Regions from separate parts of the Mesorhizobium sp. P2_A12 genome, predicted to be linked through region 2. Evidence: predicted binding sites of a transcription regulator. Region 2 holds the regulator's gene; each other region holds the start of a gene.

What was found. Region 2 encodes PhoB, which activates phosphate uptake and scavenging genes when phosphate is short. Its sites were predicted from a motif close to TGTCATNNANCTGTCAT; they were not measured.
Region 1: the regulator PhoB is predicted to act here: its motif matches at 3,873-3,889, upstream of phnF (phosphonate metabolism transcriptional regulator PhnF).
Region 3: the regulator PhoB is predicted to act here: its motif matches at 2,176-2,192, upstream of AC1DZU_RS16505 (toxic anion resistance protein).

What each region holds. Positions count from the first base shown of each region.
Region 1 covers NZ_JBFUCU010000005.1:44,252-50,146, reverse strand. The annotation lists gene AC1DZU_RS14100 (sugar ABC transporter ATP-binding protein) at 1-962, shown strand, start outside; gene AC1DZU_RS14095 (ABC transporter permease) at 959-1,927, shown strand; gene AC1DZU_RS14090 (zinc-binding alcohol dehydrogenase family protein) at 2,002-3,018, shown strand; gene phnF (phosphonate metabolism transcriptional regulator PhnF) at 3,097-3,846, opposite strand; gene phnG (phosphonate C-P lyase system protein PhnG) at 3,969-4,430, shown strand; gene phnH (phosphonate C-P lyase system protein PhnH) at 4,430-5,041, shown strand; gene AC1DZU_RS14070 (carbon-phosphorus lyase complex subunit) at 5,043-5,895, shown strand, end outside.
Region 2 covers NZ_JBFUCU010000004.1:529,459-535,353, reverse strand. The annotation lists gene xylF (D-xylose ABC transporter substrate-binding protein) at 1-581, opposite strand, end outside; gene AC1DZU_RS12925 (ROK family protein) at 935-2,182, shown strand; gene phoB (phosphate regulon transcriptional regulator PhoB) at 2,336-3,025, opposite strand; gene phoU (phosphate signaling complex protein PhoU) at 3,045-3,752, opposite strand; gene pstB (phosphate ABC transporter ATP-binding protein PstB) at 3,778-4,584, opposite strand; gene pstA (phosphate ABC transporter permease PstA) at 4,581-5,432, opposite strand; gene pstC (phosphate ABC transporter permease subunit PstC) at 5,436-5,895, opposite strand, start outside.
Region 3 covers NZ_JBFUCU010000006.1:180,307-186,201, reverse strand. The annotation lists gene AC1DZU_RS16510 (substrate-binding domain-containing protein) at 1-1,043, opposite strand, end outside; gene AC1DZU_RS16505 (toxic anion resistance protein) at 1,055-2,134, opposite strand; gene AC1DZU_RS16500 (alpha/beta hydrolase) at 2,298-2,963, opposite strand; gene AC1DZU_RS16495 (OpgC family protein) at 3,166-4,410, shown strand; gene AC1DZU_RS16490 (LacI family DNA-binding transcriptional regulator) at 4,415-5,494, opposite strand; gene AC1DZU_RS16485 (hypothetical protein) at 5,771-5,895, shown strand, end outside.

The DNA of each region.
Region 1 (5,895 bases), on a different contig from region 2:
TGATCCGCCGACTGAAGGGCGAGGGCGTGACGATCATCTACATCAGCCACCGCATGGAGGAAGTGTTCGAGCTGGCTGACCGTGTTTCCGTACTGCGCGACGGCACGCTGGTCGGCACCCGCAACATCGCCGAGACCAACGACGCGGAGCTGGTCAAGATGATGATCAACCGCTCGATCGAACAGATCTACCACAAGGAACATTTCACACCGGGCGCGGCGATCCTCGAATCCAGGAACCTTTCCGGCAAAGGCTTCGAGAATGTATCGATGACGGTCCGAGCCGGCGAAATCGTCGGGCTCTACGGCCTGATCGGCGCCGGGCGCAGCGAGTTCGTCACCACGCTTTACGGCCGCCACCGCAAATCGGCCGGCCAGATCCTATGGGAAGGCAAACCGGTCCAGATCAACTCCGAGCATGACGCGATCAAGCTTGGCATGGCGCTGGCGCCGGAAAGCCGTCGCGATCAGGGTCTCTGCCTCAACCTTTCGGTCGGCCTCAACCTCAACCTGCCGATCTACAAGCGCATCTCGAACAATCTGCTGATCTCCAATGCGCAGGAAAGGACCCAGGCCGACCGCCAGATCGCCGATCTCAGGATCAAGACGCCGACGCGCAGTGCACTGGCGTCCAGCCTGTCCGGTGGCAACCAGCAGAAGATCGTCATCGGCAAATGGCTGGCCCACGGCGCCAGGCTGTTCATCTTCGACGAGCCGACGGTCGGCGTCGACGTCGGCACCAAGGCCGAGATCTACCGCCTGTTCAGCGTATTGTTGTCGAAGGGAGCCGGCATCATCCTGATCTCGTCCTACCTGCCCGAGGTCTACGAACTGGCCGACACGCTGCACGTATTCCGCCGCGGCAAACTGGTGGCCACGCACGGGTTCCGCACCGCCGACCATGAGGAAATTCTCACACAGGCGCTCGCCGAGAAACAAGAAAAGCTGGGAGAACAGATATGAGCACCGAGGCGATTCCTGCCGAAAAACCGAAGCGCAACTACAATGCCCTGTTCGGGCTGACGCTGCTGGCGCTGCTGGTGCTGCTGTGGGTCATCCTGTCACTGTCGACATCAAGCTTTGCTTCGGCCAACAACATCTCGAACCTGCTGCGCCAGGGCTCGATGATCGCCATCCTGGCCGTCGGCCAGACCTTCGTCATCATCACCGGCGGCATCGATCTTTCGGTCGGCGCCGTGGTTGGCTTCGCCACCGTCATAGCCGCGATGCTGATCAATGCCGGCATCCCGGTCTTCCTCGCCATCCTCATCACCTTGCTAGTCGGCGTCGCCATTGGCCTGTTCCATGGCTTCGGCATCGTCAAGATGGGGCTGCCGCCCTTCATCATCACGTTGGCAACGCTGACGTCGTTGCGCGGCATCGGTCTTTTGATGACCAACGGCAATTCGATCTCGATCAACAACGATGCCTTTCAAGAGTTCTCGCGCAACTCCTTCCTCGGCGTCCCCAACCTGTTCTGGATGGTGATCCTGGTTGGTATTCCGGCCTACATCTTCCTCCATCACAGCCGTTGGGGCCGGTATTTGTTCTCGGTCGGCTCCAATGCCGAGGCCTCGCGCCTGTCCGGCGTCAATGTCCAGCGAACCATCTACATGGCTTACACGCTGTCGGGTCTCTGCGCGGCGTTCGTCGGCGTGTTGCTGGCCTCACGCATCGGCATCGGCAACCCGACCCAGGCCGAGGGTTGGGAACTGCAAGCGATCGCGTCGTCGGTGATCGGCGGCACCTCGCTGTTCGGCGCGGTCGGCTCGGTGCACGGGCCGCTGCTCGGCGCCTTCATTCTGGCCACCATCAACAACGGCGCCAATCTCTTGAACGTCAACGCCTTCTGGCAGCGCATCATCACCGGCGCGCTGATCATCATCATCGTCTATTTCGACGGGCTGCGACGCCGCGGTAGCAAGTGACAATAATTTGAGATCGATCGCCGGCCCTGTCGCGAAAATGGGCCGGCGATTTTCATGACAAACTGGATTGAAGCATGAAAGCCGTCGTCTGCCGCTCGCCTGGCGAGCTCGTCCTGGAAGACCGTCCGGCGCCGAGCGCGCCACCCCCCGGCTGGGCGCTGGTGGCTGTCAGCCATGTCGGCATCTGCGGCACCGACTATCATATATACGAAGGCAAGCACCCATTCCTCGCCTATCCCCGCATCATGGGCCATGAGGTGTCGGGAACGATCGTCGAGACCGGCGAAGGCGTCGAACTTTCCGCTGGCGAGCCGGTGGTCATCAATCCCTATCTTTCCTGCGCCAAGTGCATCGCCTGCCGGCACGGCAAGCCGAATTGCTGCGTCAGGATCGAGGTCCTCGGCGTCCATCGCGACGGCGCCATGTGCGAACGGATTCTGGTGCCGGCACAAAATCTCTATCCGGCAAACGGCCTGTCGCTGGCCGACGCCGCCGCTGTCGAGTTCCTGGCCATCGGCGCGCATGCTGTGCGACGCGCAAGCGCCGATCCCGGCGCCCGCACGCTGGTCATCGGCGCCGGTCCGATCGGGCTTGGCACCGCCATCTTCGCCGGCATCGCCGGGCTTGACGTGACGCTGCTCGACATGAGCAGCGAAAGACTTGCCTTTGCCGCCAACGAGCTTGGTTTCCAGACCCTCGACGGTTCGCGCGGCGCGGTGTCCGATCTGGTCGGGCAAGCGACCGCTGGCGAAGGCTTCGATGTGGTCTTCGACGCCACCGGAAACACCCAGTCGGTGCAGTCGGCCTTCGCCCATGTCGCGCATGGCGGAACACTGGTGCTGGTCAGCGTCGTCAAGGACGACATCACCTTCTCCGATCCGGAATTCCACAAGCGCGAGATGACCCTGATCGGCAGTCGCAATGCGTTGCGCGCCGACTTCGACCACGTCGCCGCCTCGATCCGCAACGGCGCCGTGCCGTTGGCAAAGCTCGTCACCCACCGCACCACGCTGGCCGATACGCCGCACGATCTCGCGCGCTGGGCACACGAGAAATCCGGCCTGATCAAGGCTGTGATCGAGGTCGGATAAAAGCATTTCCAGGAAACGTGTGAAGCGGTTTTCCGTACGCAATTGCGTCAGACAATCCAGCCAGTCGCCAGTGTCACCTTACAGTGCCGACAATTTGAGTTCGACGCGCTCAGCCGGGAAGCGTGACTCGGAAAACTGGATCGGCTGGCCGTCCGGCGTGACGTTGACGGCGACCGTGACCAGCACGATGGCGCCGGGCTGCAGATCGAGGTCGGCAAGGTCGGCGGCGTCGGCATGGCGTGCTGACAGCATGGTCGATTGCCTGAGATAATCGTCGATGCCGAAACGTGCCAGCGACGCGGTGATCGAGCCGGTTTGCGCCATGGCGGCATCAATGCCGGCAAAGCGCCTGGCCTCGAACCAGCCGGCAGCACGCGACACCGGGCGGCCATCGGCTTCGCCGCGTGTTTCCAGCCGGATCACGTTTGCCCCCCTGGCTAGGCCCAGCCCCTCGGCGACGCGCCGGCTGGCCGGCTCCACCGACGAGGCAAGCAGGACAATATGCCGTTCCGACGCCTGCCCTTGCAGGCCTGCCGAAAACCGTGTTCGCGCGCCGATCGGATAGGACAGCCGCTTGCGCGACAGCACGAAGGTGCCGCGTCCCTGTTCGGCCCGCAGCACCCCTTCCTGCACAAGGGCTGCTATGGCACTGCGCACCGTGTGACGGTTGACGCCATAGCGCTCGGCCAGCGCAACCTCCGGCGGTAGCGCTGCATTCTCGGCGAAATCGCCGATGGCGATCGCATGCAGGATCTTGTCGGCGATCTGCCGCCACAGCGAGACACCACTCCGCCGCTCGATGCTGTCCGCTGCCAGCTGCCCGACCATTTTAATTGTCCCAGCCTCCCATTGCTTGTCATCCACCCGTCATGGACTCGCGCTAGATAATAGGTATAATTTGTATAATTGTCTATATCAATAGACAAATTTAGACAAGAGGATTGTTGCTCATGCGAGGACAGGAAGCCCGCGACCAAGCCGAGCGCAAGGCCGCCATGGCAACACTGGCACAATCCAGCGGCGATGACGTCGTCCGGCTCTGGAACGCGTCCGGACTGCCCTCGGAAGCTGAGCTGCTGCGCGGCCCGGAGACCGGCCTGGTCACCGTGCGCGGCCGCATCGGTGGTGGCGGCTCCCCCTTCAATGTTGGTGAGACGACCGTTACCCGCGCCACTGTCCGGCTGCCGTCCGGACAGGTCGGTCACTGCTATGCGCTTGGCCGCGACAAGCAGAAGGCAAGGCTGGCGGCCATCGCCGATGCGTTGTGGCAGGACCCGGTGCGTCGCGCCGAGGTCGAGACCGTGCTTATTGCGCCTCTACGATCGGCTCTGGCCACCGCGCATGAACGGCGGCGCGCCGAGACGGCGGCAACGAAGGTGGATTTCTTCACCATGGTTCGCGGAGAAGACTGATGGACATCGCAGCGCAATCGATCGAGGGCGGTTTTGCCGATCCGGTCTTCAACGCCCAGACCGTGTTTCGCGCCGTCATGGACGCGATGGCGCGGCCGGGCAGCGTGCAACCCGTGCCCGCCTTCGCCCGCCCGCCGGTGCCGCTTTCGGCGACCGCCGGCGCCGTAGCGCTGGCGCTTTGCGACAACGACACCCCGCTCTGGCTCGACCCGGCTTTGCAGGCCTCTACCGCGATCAAATCCTGGCTTGGTTTCCACACCGGTGCGCCTTTGGCCAACACGCCGGCCGATGCGCATTTCGCTTTGATCGCCACGCCGGCCGAGATGATGGCGCTCGACGGTTTTTCGCAAGGTACCCAGGATTATCCCGACCGCTCCACCACGCTGATCCTGCAAGTCAGTGATCTCGTTTCCGGCGCCCTGCTGCTGCTCGGAGGCCCCGGCATCGAAACCAGTGCCACGATCGCGCCGGCGCAGATGCCGCGTCATTTCGTCGAGCAGTGGAAGCAGAACATCAAGCGCTTTCCGCGTGGCGTCGACATCATCCTCGCCACATCGGACGGCGTCGCCTGCCTGCCGCGCACCACGCGCATCAAGACGATGGAGGGCTGAGATGTATGTCGCGGTAAAAGGTGGCGAGGCGGCCATTGCCAACGCCCACAGCCTGCTCGCCGACCGCCGGCGCGGCGACCGTTCGGTGCCCGCCATTCGCCTCGACCAGATCGTCGAACAGTTGGCGCTTGGCGTCGACCGGGTGATGAGCGAAGGCTCCCTCTATGACCGCGAGCTGGCGGCGCTTGCCATCGTCCAGGCGCGCGGCGACCTGATCGAGGCGATCTTCCTGGTGCGCGCCTATCGCACCACGTTGCCGCGCTTCGGCTATTCCAAGGCGATCGACACCGCCACCATGCTGGTCGAGCGGCGCGTTTCGGCGACCTACAAGGACCTGCCCGGCGGCCAGCTGCTCGGCCCGACCTTCGACTATACGCATCGGCTGCTCGACCCCGGGCTTGCCGCCGGCGGCGATGTCGCCGAGCCGCTGCAGCGCGAGACCGAAACAAAAGCCATGCCGCGCGTCTCGGCGATCCTGGCCCGTGAAGGCCTGATCGAACCGGATGGGGAGATGCCACAGGACCATGTCCCCGGCGACATCACCCGCGAGCCGCTGGAATTCCCGATGGCGCGCGACATCCGCCTGCAGGCGCTGTCACGCGGCGATGAGGGCTTCTTGCTGGCGCTCGGCTATTCCACGCAGCGCGGCTATGCCCGTAACCATCCCTTCGTCGGCGAGATCCGCATCGGCGAGGTCGAGCTGGAACTGGATGTTCCCGAACTCCCGTTCGCCGTGCCGCTCGGCACGGTGCGGGTCACCGAATGCCAGATGGTCAACCAGTTCAAGGGCTCGGCCAAGGCGCCGCCGCAATTCACCCGCGGCTACGGCCTGGTCTTCGGCCAGAGCGAGCGCA
Region 2 (5,895 bases):
GGCAGCCAGCCATCCGTATAGGCTTCGCCGACATTCTTGATCTTGCCGCTATCGATGGCTGCCTTGAGCACTTCCATGGAGCCGGCGAACAGGAAATCGGCATTCGGATCGGCGCCCGAGCCCTTGATGAAGACGTAGTTGCCTTCCGGCTTGACCTTGAACACTTCGCGGGCCTGCATGCGGCCGACTTCCTTGTTGTCGAAGGTCAGGTAGAACACGTTCTTGTTCTCGATCAGCCGGTCATAGCCGACGACCGGAATGCCTTCGTCCAGCGCCTTCTGGACCGCCGGGCCGATGGCCGAGGCATCCTGCGCCAGGACGATCAGCGCGTTGGCGCCTTGCGAAATCAGGCTCTCGACGTCGGTGAGCTGCTTGCCCGGATTGGACTGCGCATCAGCGGAAATGTATTTGTCACCAGCCGCCTCGATGGCCTTCTTCATCGCCGCTTCGTCGGTCTTCCAGCGCTCTTCCTGGAAGTTGGACCACGAAACGCCGATGACCTTGTCCTTCGCCTGCGCGACCGACACCAGCGTCAGCGACATGGCGACACCCGCCAGGATGGCGGCTGTGAATTTTTTCATAATATCCTCCCTGCGCCGCGTATGGCGCGACCAAACTGACCCGTAGGCCGGCACAGAGGCTCTATTTTTTCGAGCCTCGAAAAAATAGTGATCCAACGCCCGAACGCTGTCAACATCGATTCTGATGGATTTTGACGTCTCTCCGAGTTTTTTTCGAGCTCCGGAATAAATAATGACATGATGGTGGGGTTCTGCCAGAATTTGGCTTCGCGCATGTCGCCCCAAAAGTCCGCAGCGGTTTCGGGGCAACGACACGCGCAGAAGCAAGTGCCTGAAGCGTCGCGCATTCAGGCTTCGCTGATGGCCTTCGGGAGGCACGAAAGGCTGCGGCGACCGGGAGGATGTGAAAAAACATGTCGGTCGGAATCCGCCACGACGATCTGCGCCGCCGCAACCGGGCGATGGTGATTGCGGCCGTGCGCCGCGCCGGACAGCCGTCCCGCACCGAGATCGCCGCGACCACGGGCCTCAGCCATTCGACCATATCGGCGATCTCCTCCGACCTCATCGGCGAAGGCATCCTGACTGAGAGCAAGCCGAGCGAGGCCGGCTCGCTCAAACGCGGCCGGCCGCAGGTCGGCCTCGGCCTCAATCCGGAAGCGGCGGCGGTGATGACCGTGGTGCTGTCACTGAACTTCCTCTCGGTCGCCGTCATCGACTATGCCGGCCAGGTGATCGCCGAGGAACAGCGCCGGCTGGACACGCTGACCATGTCGCGCGACGCGCTGGTCGGTGAATGCGTTGCCATCGTACGGCGTCGTCTTGAAGACCCCGACCTCGACGTCCGCAGTGTCGCCCGCATCGCGCTGGCGATCCAGGGCATCACCGACACGCGTGCCCGCGCCATGCTGTGGTCACCGATCACGCCGCACACCGACATCGCCTTCGCCGACATACTCGAGGACGAGTTCGGCATCCCCGCCACCATGGAGAACGACTGCAACATGATGGCGATCGCGTTGCGCTGGCGCGACCCCGATCGCTACCGCGACGACTTCATCGCCATCCTGCTGTCGCACGGCATCGGCATGGGCCTGGTGTTGAAGGGCGAGTTGTTCACTGGCACCCATTCCTCGGGCGGCGAGTTCGGCCATATGATCCATCGGCCGCACGGCGCGCTGTGCCGCTGTGGGCGGCGGGGCTGCGTCGAGGCCTATGCCGGCAACTATGCCATCTGGCGGAACGCAAGGCAGATGAGCGAGGACGCGGAACCGGTGGCCGATGTCAGTGACGCCGACATGCGCGCGCTGGCGACCGCGGCCCGCGAGAGGGATGGACCCGAGCGCGAGGCCTATCGCAAGGCCGGCGAGGCACTCGGCTACGGTCTCGGCAGCCTGTTCGCGCTGATCGATCCGGCGCCCGTCGCCATGGTCGGTGTCAGCGCCGCCGCCTTCGACCTGATCGAGCCGGCATTGCGCGAGGCGATTGCGCAGACCGCCGGCGGCCAGCATTCGCAATCGATTTCCTTCGACACCGAACCGAACGAACTGCCACTGATCCGCGAAGGCTGCGCCACGCGGGCGCTGACCTTCGTAGACCAGGAGATTTTCGCGCCGGGCACGCAGGCGAGATCCGGCCTCGGCGGCAAGAACGTTGCGTGAATAACGCGCCTGGATGTGTTGAGATTCAGGTTAGGCCGAGTCGAGAATGGCGGGTTCCGAGAACCGGAACGGAGCGGACATTTGATCCGTGAGTACCGGAAGCGCAGGAAACTGCCGTTCACAGGCCGGCATCACCTGAATATCAGCATATCCCTAATCTTCCCGGATTGCGTAGCCCGCCCCACGAATGGTGCGGATGACATCGGGCATGCGGCCATTGTTGACCGCCTTGCGCAGCCGACCGACATGCACGTCGACCGTGCGTTCGTCGATGTAGATCGTCTCGCCCCAGACATTGTCGAGCAGCTGGCTGCGCGAGAACACACGGCCGGGATGGCGCATCATGAATTCGAGCAGGCGGAATTCGGTCGGTCCGAGCCGAATCTCGCTCTTCTTGCGATAAACCCTGTGCGATTCACGATCGAGCACGATGTCGCCGACCTTGAGCACGCTGGACAGCACTTCCGGCTTGGCGCGGCGCAGCAGCGCCTTGACCCTGGCCATGAACTCCGGCGTCGAGAACGGCTTGACCAGATAATCGTCGGCGCCTGTCGAGAGGCCGCGCACACGATCGCTTTCCTCGCCACGCGCGGTCAGCATGATGATCGGCAGCCGCTCGGTCTCGGGACGCATCCTTAGCCGGCGGCAGAGTTCGATTCCGGAAACCGCCGGCACCATCCAGTCCAGCACCAGAAGGTCGGGGACGTTCTCCTGCAGCCGGATCTCGGCCTCGTCGCCGCGCGTCACCACCTCGACCTGGTAGCCCTCGGACTCCAGATTGTAGCGGAGCAGCACACCCAGCGGCTCCTCATCCTCCACCACCATGATGCGTGGCGCGATCATCGACTGGTCACCCCTGCCGTCATGCCGCCGGCGCGGACATTGCCGTCTCGTCCTGCTTCGGACGATTGGCGGGCAGCTGCGTACCGGTCAAAACATAATATGCATTTTCCGCGATGTTGGTGACGTGATCGCCGATGCGTTCGAGGTTCTTGGCGCAGAACAACAGATGCGTGCAGGCGGTGATGTTGCGCGGGTCTTCCATCATGTAGGTCAGCAGTTCGCGGAACACGGAGGTGTATTTGACGTCGATGCGCTCGTCGTCGGCGCGCAGCTTCGCCAGCGCCGCCGCGTCGCGCGCCGTATATTCCTCGATGACGCCCTGCACCTGGATCAGCACCAGCTGCGCCATTGCGTCGATGGAGTGCGACAGGTCGCGCGGGGTGACACTGAGGCCGACGGTGCCGACGCGCTTGGCGATGTTCTTGGCAAGGTCGCCAATACGCTCGAGGTCGCCGGCCATGCGGATCGAACCGACGACGTGGCGCAGATCGTCGGCCATCGGCTGACGCTTGGCGATCAGTGTGATGGCGCGGTCGTCGAGTTCACGCTGGCGCGCGTCCATGATCGCATCGTCGGAGACGACGCGCTGCGCCAGGGCGTTGTCGGAATTCAACAGCGCCTTGGTGGCGCCGCCGACCATCGAGCCGGCGAGGTCGCCCATGTCGCGGATCAGCCTGCTGATCTGTCCGAGATCCTCGTCGAAAGAAGCGACTGTGTGTTCGCCCATGATCTTAGTCCTCGTATGCCTGAGCTCAGCCGAAGCGGCCGGTGATGTAGTCCTGCGTGCGCTTCTCGCGGGGCGACGTGAAGATCTTCTCGGTGCGGTCGAACTCGACCAGTTCGCCCAGATACATGAAGGCCGTCTGCTTCGACACGCGCGCCGCCTGCTGCATGTTGTGGGTGACGATGACGATCGTGTAGTCGGCTTGCAACTCGTCGATCAGCTCTTCGATCTTGGCGGTCGACAGCGGGTCAAGCGCCGAAGCCGGCTCGTCGAGCAGGATGACTTCCGGCTTCACCGCCACGGTGCGGGCGATGCAGAGTCGCTGCTGCTGGCCGCCGGAGAGGCTGAGGCCGCTTGCGTTGAGCTTGTCCTTGACTTCGGTCCACAGTGCGGCGCGCTTCAGCGCCTGCTCGACACGGCCGTCCATCTCTGACTTGCTGATCTTCTCATAGAGCCTGACGCCGAAAGCGATGTTTTCATAGATCGACATCGGGAACGGAGTCGGCTTCTGGAACACCATGCCGATCTTGGTCCGCAGCAGGTTGAGGTCCTGCGAGCGATCGAGAACGTTCTGGCCGTCGAGCAGCACCTGGCCCTCGGCGGTCTGCTTGGGATAGAGCTCGTAGATGCGGTTGAAGACGCGCAGCAGCGTCGACTTCCCGCAGCCCGAAGGTCCGATGAAGGCGGTGACGCTGCGCTCGGGCAGCGACAGCGTGATGTCCTTCAGTGCCTTGCTCTGGCCGTAGTAGAAGTTGAGGTTCTTGACCTCGATCTTGGCCTTGCCGGCAATTGCCTCGGCGGCGATCGTCATGTCTGGAGACAACATCTGGCTCATTTGTCCTCTCTGCGTCCGGTCAGGCTGCGAGCAAAGATGCTGAGCGCGAGAACCGTCAATGTGATGATGAGTGCACCGGTCCAGGCCAGTTGCTGCCATTCCTCGTAAGGGCTGAGAGCGAACTGGAAGATGGTCACTGGCAGGCTGGCCATCGGCGCGTTGAGATTGCTCGACCAGAACTGGTTGTTGAGCGCTGTAAAGAGCAGCGGCGCCGTCTCGCCGGAGATACGGGCGATCGACAACAATATGCCGGTGACGATGCCTGAAAGGGCGGCGCGGTAAGCGACCGACTTGATCACCACCCAGCGCGGCGCGCCGATCGCGGTGCCGGCCTCGCGCAACGCGTTCGGCACCAGGTTGAGCATGTCCTCGGTGGTGCGAACGACGACCGGGATGACCAGGATGGCAAGCGCGACAGCGCCGGCGATCGCCGAGAAATGCCCCATCGGCCGGACCATCAGTTCGTAGACGAACAGGCCGATGATGATCGACGGCGCCGACAAAAGGATGTCGTTGATGAAGCGCACCACGGTGGTGAGCTTCGAAAAGCGTCCGTATTCGGCCATGTAGGTGCCTGCCAGCACGCCGATCGGTGTACCGACGACGACGCCGATGACGGTCATCACGATGCTGCCGTAGATGGCGTTGAGCAGGCCGCCGGCATCGCCGGGCGGCGGCGTCATTTCGGTGAACACCGCAAGATTGACGCCGGACAGGCCCTTGTAGAGCAGCGCGCCGAGGATGAGCGCCAGCCAGGCAAGTCCGATGCCCGCGGCGGCGACGCACAGCGTCATCATCACGGAATTCTTCCTCTTGCGGCTCTGATGAAGCGATGTGGCTGTCGACATCGGTCAGGCTCCCGTGCGGGCGTCAATGCGCATCAGCATGTAGCGTGCGATGGCGAGGATCAGGAAGGTGATGACGAACAGGATCAGGCCGAGCGCTACCAGCGAAGAGGTGTAGAGATCGCCGACGGCTTCGGTGAATTCGTTGGCGATGGTCGCGGAGATCGTCGTTGCCGGCGCGAACAGCGAGGTGCTGATGCGGTGCGCATTGCCGATGACGAAGGTCACCGCCATGGTTTCGCCGAGCGCACGGCCGAGGCCGAGCATGACGCCGCCCATGATGCCGATCCTTGTGTAGGGAATGACCACGCGGCGGGTCACTTCCCAGGTCGTGCAACCGATGCCGTAGGCGGACTCTTTCAGCACCGGCGGCACCGTGTCGAAGACGTCCTTGGTGATCGAGGTGATGAAAGGCAGCACCATGATGGCAAGGATCAGCGACGACGTCAAAAGGCCGATGCCGTAG
Region 3 (5,895 bases), on a different contig from region 2:
CACAATGCCGTCAGCGACGGCTTGCGCAGGGCTTCCTGATAGAGGTCGAGCGCCTTGCGGATCACCGCCGGCTCGGGCATGCGGATCGAGGTCACCAGTTTGCCCGGATCAAAATTCCAGTCGGGTTCGGCGGCGGCCTGGATCGCCGAGCCGCCCAGCGGTAGCCGCCGACCGGTGTCGGCGATGCGCTTGCGCACCGCGTCGGACTGCAGATAGGCGAGCAGGTCGGTGAAGAATTTTTCGACCTCCGGGCCGCGCCCGTGGTCGATGAAGCCGAGCGGCGAATCGCCGACCGCGACGCCGTCGGCCGGATAGACGGCATAGAGCGGCTCCTTGCCCATCTGCTTAAGTTTGTCGTTGGTCTCCTTCAGCGTCGCCTCATAGTTCCACATCGCGTCGTAGACGGTGCCCTTGCCGGCGCTGTCGACATAGAGATCGGCGAGCCAGCCCGACGAGCCGGACGAACGCTCGACCCCCTGCAGCAGCGCGCTCACCGTTTCGCGCACGTTCGGATTGTCGAGATCGCCGGGCTCGATGACTTCCTTGCCGCCGAGCGCGCTGGACAGCATCGCCAGATAGGCGCTGGCGCCCGAATTGGACTGCGTTGCCGAGGTCATCAGGAATTTGAGCTTGCCGTCCTTAACCGCGGCCAGGATGTCCTTCATGAAGACATCCTTGCCGACCCAACCGAGTTCGGCGGCCTTGGATTTGCGCACCCCCAGAATGACCGGCATCTGCGCGATCGAGGTCAGGTTGCGCACCTTGCGGCCGGAATCGAACAGGTCGACCCACACACTCGAGGCCGGCCAGACCGCGTCCTGGTCGAGCCCGCCAGGCCGTTGCAGGCCAAGGCCGATGTCGAGCGAGCCCTCATAGGCGAAGGTGCATGCGGCGCCCTGTTTGTCGCAGAACTCCTGGACGATCGGCTGCAGCACCGTGTTTTCCGAACCCGACACGATCGAGAATTTGACGCTGCTCGAATTGCAGGCCGCCAGCAGCACCGCCAAGGCCAGCAGCAGAACGGACGTCAGCGTCTTCGGCATGGCGGTTCCGATCAGGCCTGGGTCAGCGCTTTCTTAAGATCGATCGTCATCTGGTCCATCTGCTTTTCGGCGTCGGCCCGCTTCTGGCGGCCCTCCTGCTGGACCTTCAGCACGCCTTGCACCGTGTCGATGAGGTTGCGGTTGGCCTGCGCCAGCGTTTCGACGTCGACGATGCCGCGCTGCGCCTGCTCCTCGATCGAGATAGCCTGCTCCTTCATCATCTTGGAGGTCTGGCGGATCATCTCGTTGGTGGCGTCGGTCACAGTCTTTTGCAGTTCCAGCGCCGACTTCTGATTGGTCAGCCCAAGCAGGATGACCATTTTCTGCTTCCAGGCCGGCACGGTCAGCGCCGAGGTTGCCTGCAGGTTCTCGATCAGCGTCTCGTCGCCGGACTGGACGATGCGGATCTGCGGCAATTGCTGGATGCCGAGCTGGCGCGCCTGCACCAGGTAGAAGACGCGCTTTTCCAGGCGATCCAGCGCCTGCACCGCATCCTGGTAGGTCTGCGCCTCCAGCGTGCCGCCAACATCGCCGCTGGCCGAATCCGCCGCAGCCTTCAGCTTGGGCAACTCGTTGATGCGATAATCCTCGACGAATTTCTTGCCCGCCTGCACATAGGCGTCGAGCTTGAGGATGGAATCCTTGGTCTGCTCGTGCAGGTCGTCGAGCACGGCGATGTCGCGCCGCAGCGTGTCCTTGTGGCGGTCGAGTTCGAGGCCGATGCGGTCGATCTGGCCGGCGACGTCCTCATACTTTTCCTTGAAGCGCTCGAGCCGCGCCTTGAACGAGGAGAACAGATTGCCGAGAAATCCTTCGTCCTTCAGCGAAGCCGGATCGAGGTTCTTGGCCTTCATGATGATGTCGGTCAGGAGGTTGCCTGTATCGCCAAGATCGCGATTGCGCAGCTGGCCCAGGATCTTGTCGGCATAGTCGCTAACGGCCTGCTGGGCGCGGTCGCCATAGACCGAAATGCCGGCGCGATCCCGGACGTCGATCGTGCTTTCGATCCTGGCGATGTCGGACGGGCTGGCAACGATTGCCGGCAATGTCGATGTGTCGTCGAGCAGAGTGATGCTGTTCTTGTCGGCCATGCAGACCTCCCCTCAGTGAACAGTATCTCCATAGTCTGTATGTGACAGGGATATGTCGGTGTTGTGCATAAAGGAAGAGGCCTGTCAGACTCTGGGCACGAAACCCGCTGGTTTCGGGCTGGAAACCAGCACGATTGGTTGGCAATCGACGCGGTGGACAAGTTTATTCGGCGGCAGTCGCCGTCACCGCCTTCATCCATTGCCTTGCGATTGCCGCGTCGGCGCTGCCGATTTCATGACCCGATGGAACAATCCTCGCGTCGAGGTCGGCGCCATGTTGGCTGAGCAAAGTCACCAGAGCCGGCGCGAAGGGCGCATAGGTAAGGTCGGCAGCGCCGGCAACGATCAGCACCCGCACGCCGAACAGATCCGTCGCCGGCACGTCGTCGAGCACCGGCATCGGCCGCAGCAGCGCGGCGCGTTCGACGAGGCCCGGATGCAGCAGCATCAGGCTCGAAACCAGATTGGCGCCGTTTGAATAGCCGAGAAAAATCGTGCGGGAGAGGTCGATATTGTGGCGTCTGGCCGCATCGGTGACGAAGCCCGCAAAAGCGTTGGTTTCGGTGCAGATGCTCTGCTGTTCGAAACGCGTCGGCGTGATGCGCGCGAACCAGCGGAAACCATCCTCCTGGACGATGCGGCCGCGCACGGCGACCAGCGTGGCGTGGGGCGCGATCTCTCGTGCCAGCGGCACCAATGTCGTCTCATCGACACCCGACCCATGCAGCAGGAAGAAGCATTGACCAGTTGAATCCGCAGGCCTGTAAATGCGGTAGCAGAAGGCGAGATCACGCCGTAACGCACCATCTTGTGAGGTCTCTTCGGTCATGGCCTCATCCTTTTGATTTCATGACAGTTCCGGTCAGTTTGCCGGCTTCAAAACGCAATATTTTCAAGCTCCGCGAAAGTTGATTGAACCGGGCGCATTACTGTCCGTTTCTTCGCCGATATCATTCCTATGGGAGGAATCGAAGCGGTGCGCCGGGGGTCGCATTGCCGGCATGAACAACCAGCTTTGAGGCCTTTTGTCGATGACCACCCAACTTTCCCCGGACCGCGGCACGCGTGTCCCCGATCGCGGCACGCGTATCGCGGACCGCGATACGCGCGTCTCGGAGCGTGACACGCGCATCGATGTGCTGCGTGCTCTCGCGTTGCTGACCATCTTTGTCGACCACGTGCCGGGTACCGCCTTCGAGTATCTGACCTACAAGAATTTCGGCTTTTCAGACGCGGCAGAGGTCTTCGTGCTGATCTCTGGAATCTCGGTCGCGCTTGCCTATGGCAAGAAATTCCAGCCTGGAAACCGGCTGCTGGTAACGTTGAAGATGTGGCGCCGAGCTGGCGTGCTCTATGCCGCCCACATCGTCACCACCATGGTGGTGATGGCGATCTTTTGCGCGGCGGCGGTGTTCGCCCGGCGCCCGGAGCTGCTGACGATGATCAACATCGAGCCGTTGATCAAGAATACGCCGCAAGTGCTGGTCGGCATCGTGACGCTCGGCCACCAGCTCGGCTACAACAACATCCTGCCGGTCTATGCAGTGCTGCTCCTGCTGGCGCCGGTCTTCCTGCTCTTCGTCAGCTACCGGCCATTGCCGGCGCTGGTCGCATCCGGCGCGCTGTGGCTGGTCGCCGGTATCTACCAGATCGCACCGCCGAACTATCCCGAGCCCGGCTTCTGGTTTCTCAACCCGCTGTCGTGGCAGTTCCTGTTCAACATCGGCCTGGCGGGCACGCTGCATGTGCGTCGCGGTGGCACCATCCCGGTCAATCGCTGGCTGGTTGGCGCGGCTTTGGCCTACATCGCCACGGCGCTGGTCTGGGTGCACAGTCCGCTATGGGGGCAGATCTCCTGGTTGGGCCTGCCTCCGGTGCTGACCGGCTTCGACAAGACGTTTCTGGCGCTGCCGAGGCTGCTGCATATCCTGGCGGTGAGCTACCTGATCGTGGCATTCCCGGCCGTCTCCAACCTGTTCCGCACCGGGCGCGATCATCCGCTTGCCATATTGGGCAAACGATCGTTGCCGGTTTTCATTGCCGGCACGGTGCTCGCCCTGACGGCGCAGGTGCTGAAGCTGATCAACCCGGGCGGGCTGGCCTATGACAGCCTGTTGATATCAGCCGGCATCGCCATGCAGTTTGCGCTTGCCTACTATCTCGAATGGCTTTCGAGCCTTGACAAGTCCGGGAAAAGCAGACCGGCGCAAAACGCCGCACTGCCGGTCCAGGCGTCCTTCGTCATGTCGTCGATGGCAACAAGAATGGGGCGTTGAGGCGTCAGGTGGGCGAGGGGCCGGATGAGGCCCGCACCACGAGGTCGACCGGCAGCGATTGCCGACTGAATGTGCCGTCGTTTTCGAGGATCGCCTTGACGGCAAGGCGGCCCATCTCGGCGATCGGCTGGACGATTGTGGTCAGCGGCGGCTTGGAAACCGCTCCTTCCGGGACACCGTCGAAGCCGACGATCGAAACGTCGCCCGGGACAGTGATGTCGTGCTGGCGCAGCCAGTCCAGCGCATGCAAGGCGATCCTGTCCGACATTGCCAGGATGGCGGTCGGTGTCTCGGCGCCGGCGAAAACATGATCGAGGCCCGCCCAGACGCTCTCCTCGTCATTGACGGTTTCGTAGATCGGCACCTTCGAGACGTCGATGTCGACGCGCGAGAGTTCGGCGAAGTAGCCGCGCAGGCGGTCGCGCGTCCCGGAATAGAGGGCCTTCTCCACCTGCTCCTGCGTGGTTGGGCCGAAGCCGGCGTCGGCACAGGGCAGGGCAAGCACCGCAAAGCGACGATGCCCGAGCTCGGTCAGATGGCGCGCCGCGAGACCGGCGCCGGCGATGTTGTCGACACCGATCGCCGCGACCGCATCGTCGTCGTCCGAATCAAGATCGAGCGCGACAAAGGGGAGTTTGCGTTCGCGCGCCAGTTCTACCAGCCTTGAGCCGCCTTCGATGCAGAAGACGATGAAGCCGTCGACCAGCGCGCTCTGGATGTTCCATGCGAGCTGTTCGTTGTTGGCGGCGGAGACCAACGAGATCCCCGCACCAGTCGCGTCGCAAGCCTGCGAGATGCTGGCCATCATGACCCGGGCGAAAGGGTCGTTGAAGAAATAGGACAACGGTTCCGCGGTCGCGACACCGATGGCATTGACCTTGCCGGCGCGCAGCAGCCGACCCTTGGGGTCGGGTCCGCCATATCCCATTGCCTCGGCTGCCGCCTTGACCCGTTCGCGGACCTCCTCGCGCACGATCTCCGGGCGGGCGAACACGTTGGACGCGGTGCCGTGCGACACGCCGGCCGCTTTGGCAATGTCTGCCAGCCGGACCGGTCTTGTCTTTCCAGAGCTCAATGGGGCCATCTTCGTCTCCTGAATTCATCCCATCTAACACTTTCGTTGGATCGGTTCAAATTCTGCCTTGAACAACGACTCGGCGAGGTGTATCTTTGAATCGATCCAAGAGAACAAAGGTCCATATGATTGGATCGATTCAATATCAGCAAAGGGAGATGCGTCATGCATCCCGTCAACTATCTCTTCCAAGACATCTACCGCAACGACTGGAGCATCGGTTCGACCGCCACGAGCTTTTGTGGGTACCGATTGGATCGATTCAAATCTTGAAAGGAGTGCATCATGCATCCCGTGAGCTATCTGTTCGAAGACATCTACCGCAACTACTGGGGCATCGCGCCGGCGTCCAAACGGCCGGAGAGGCGTCTATTGGCGAAGCTGCGGCGGCACGATCGCGAAGTGCTCGA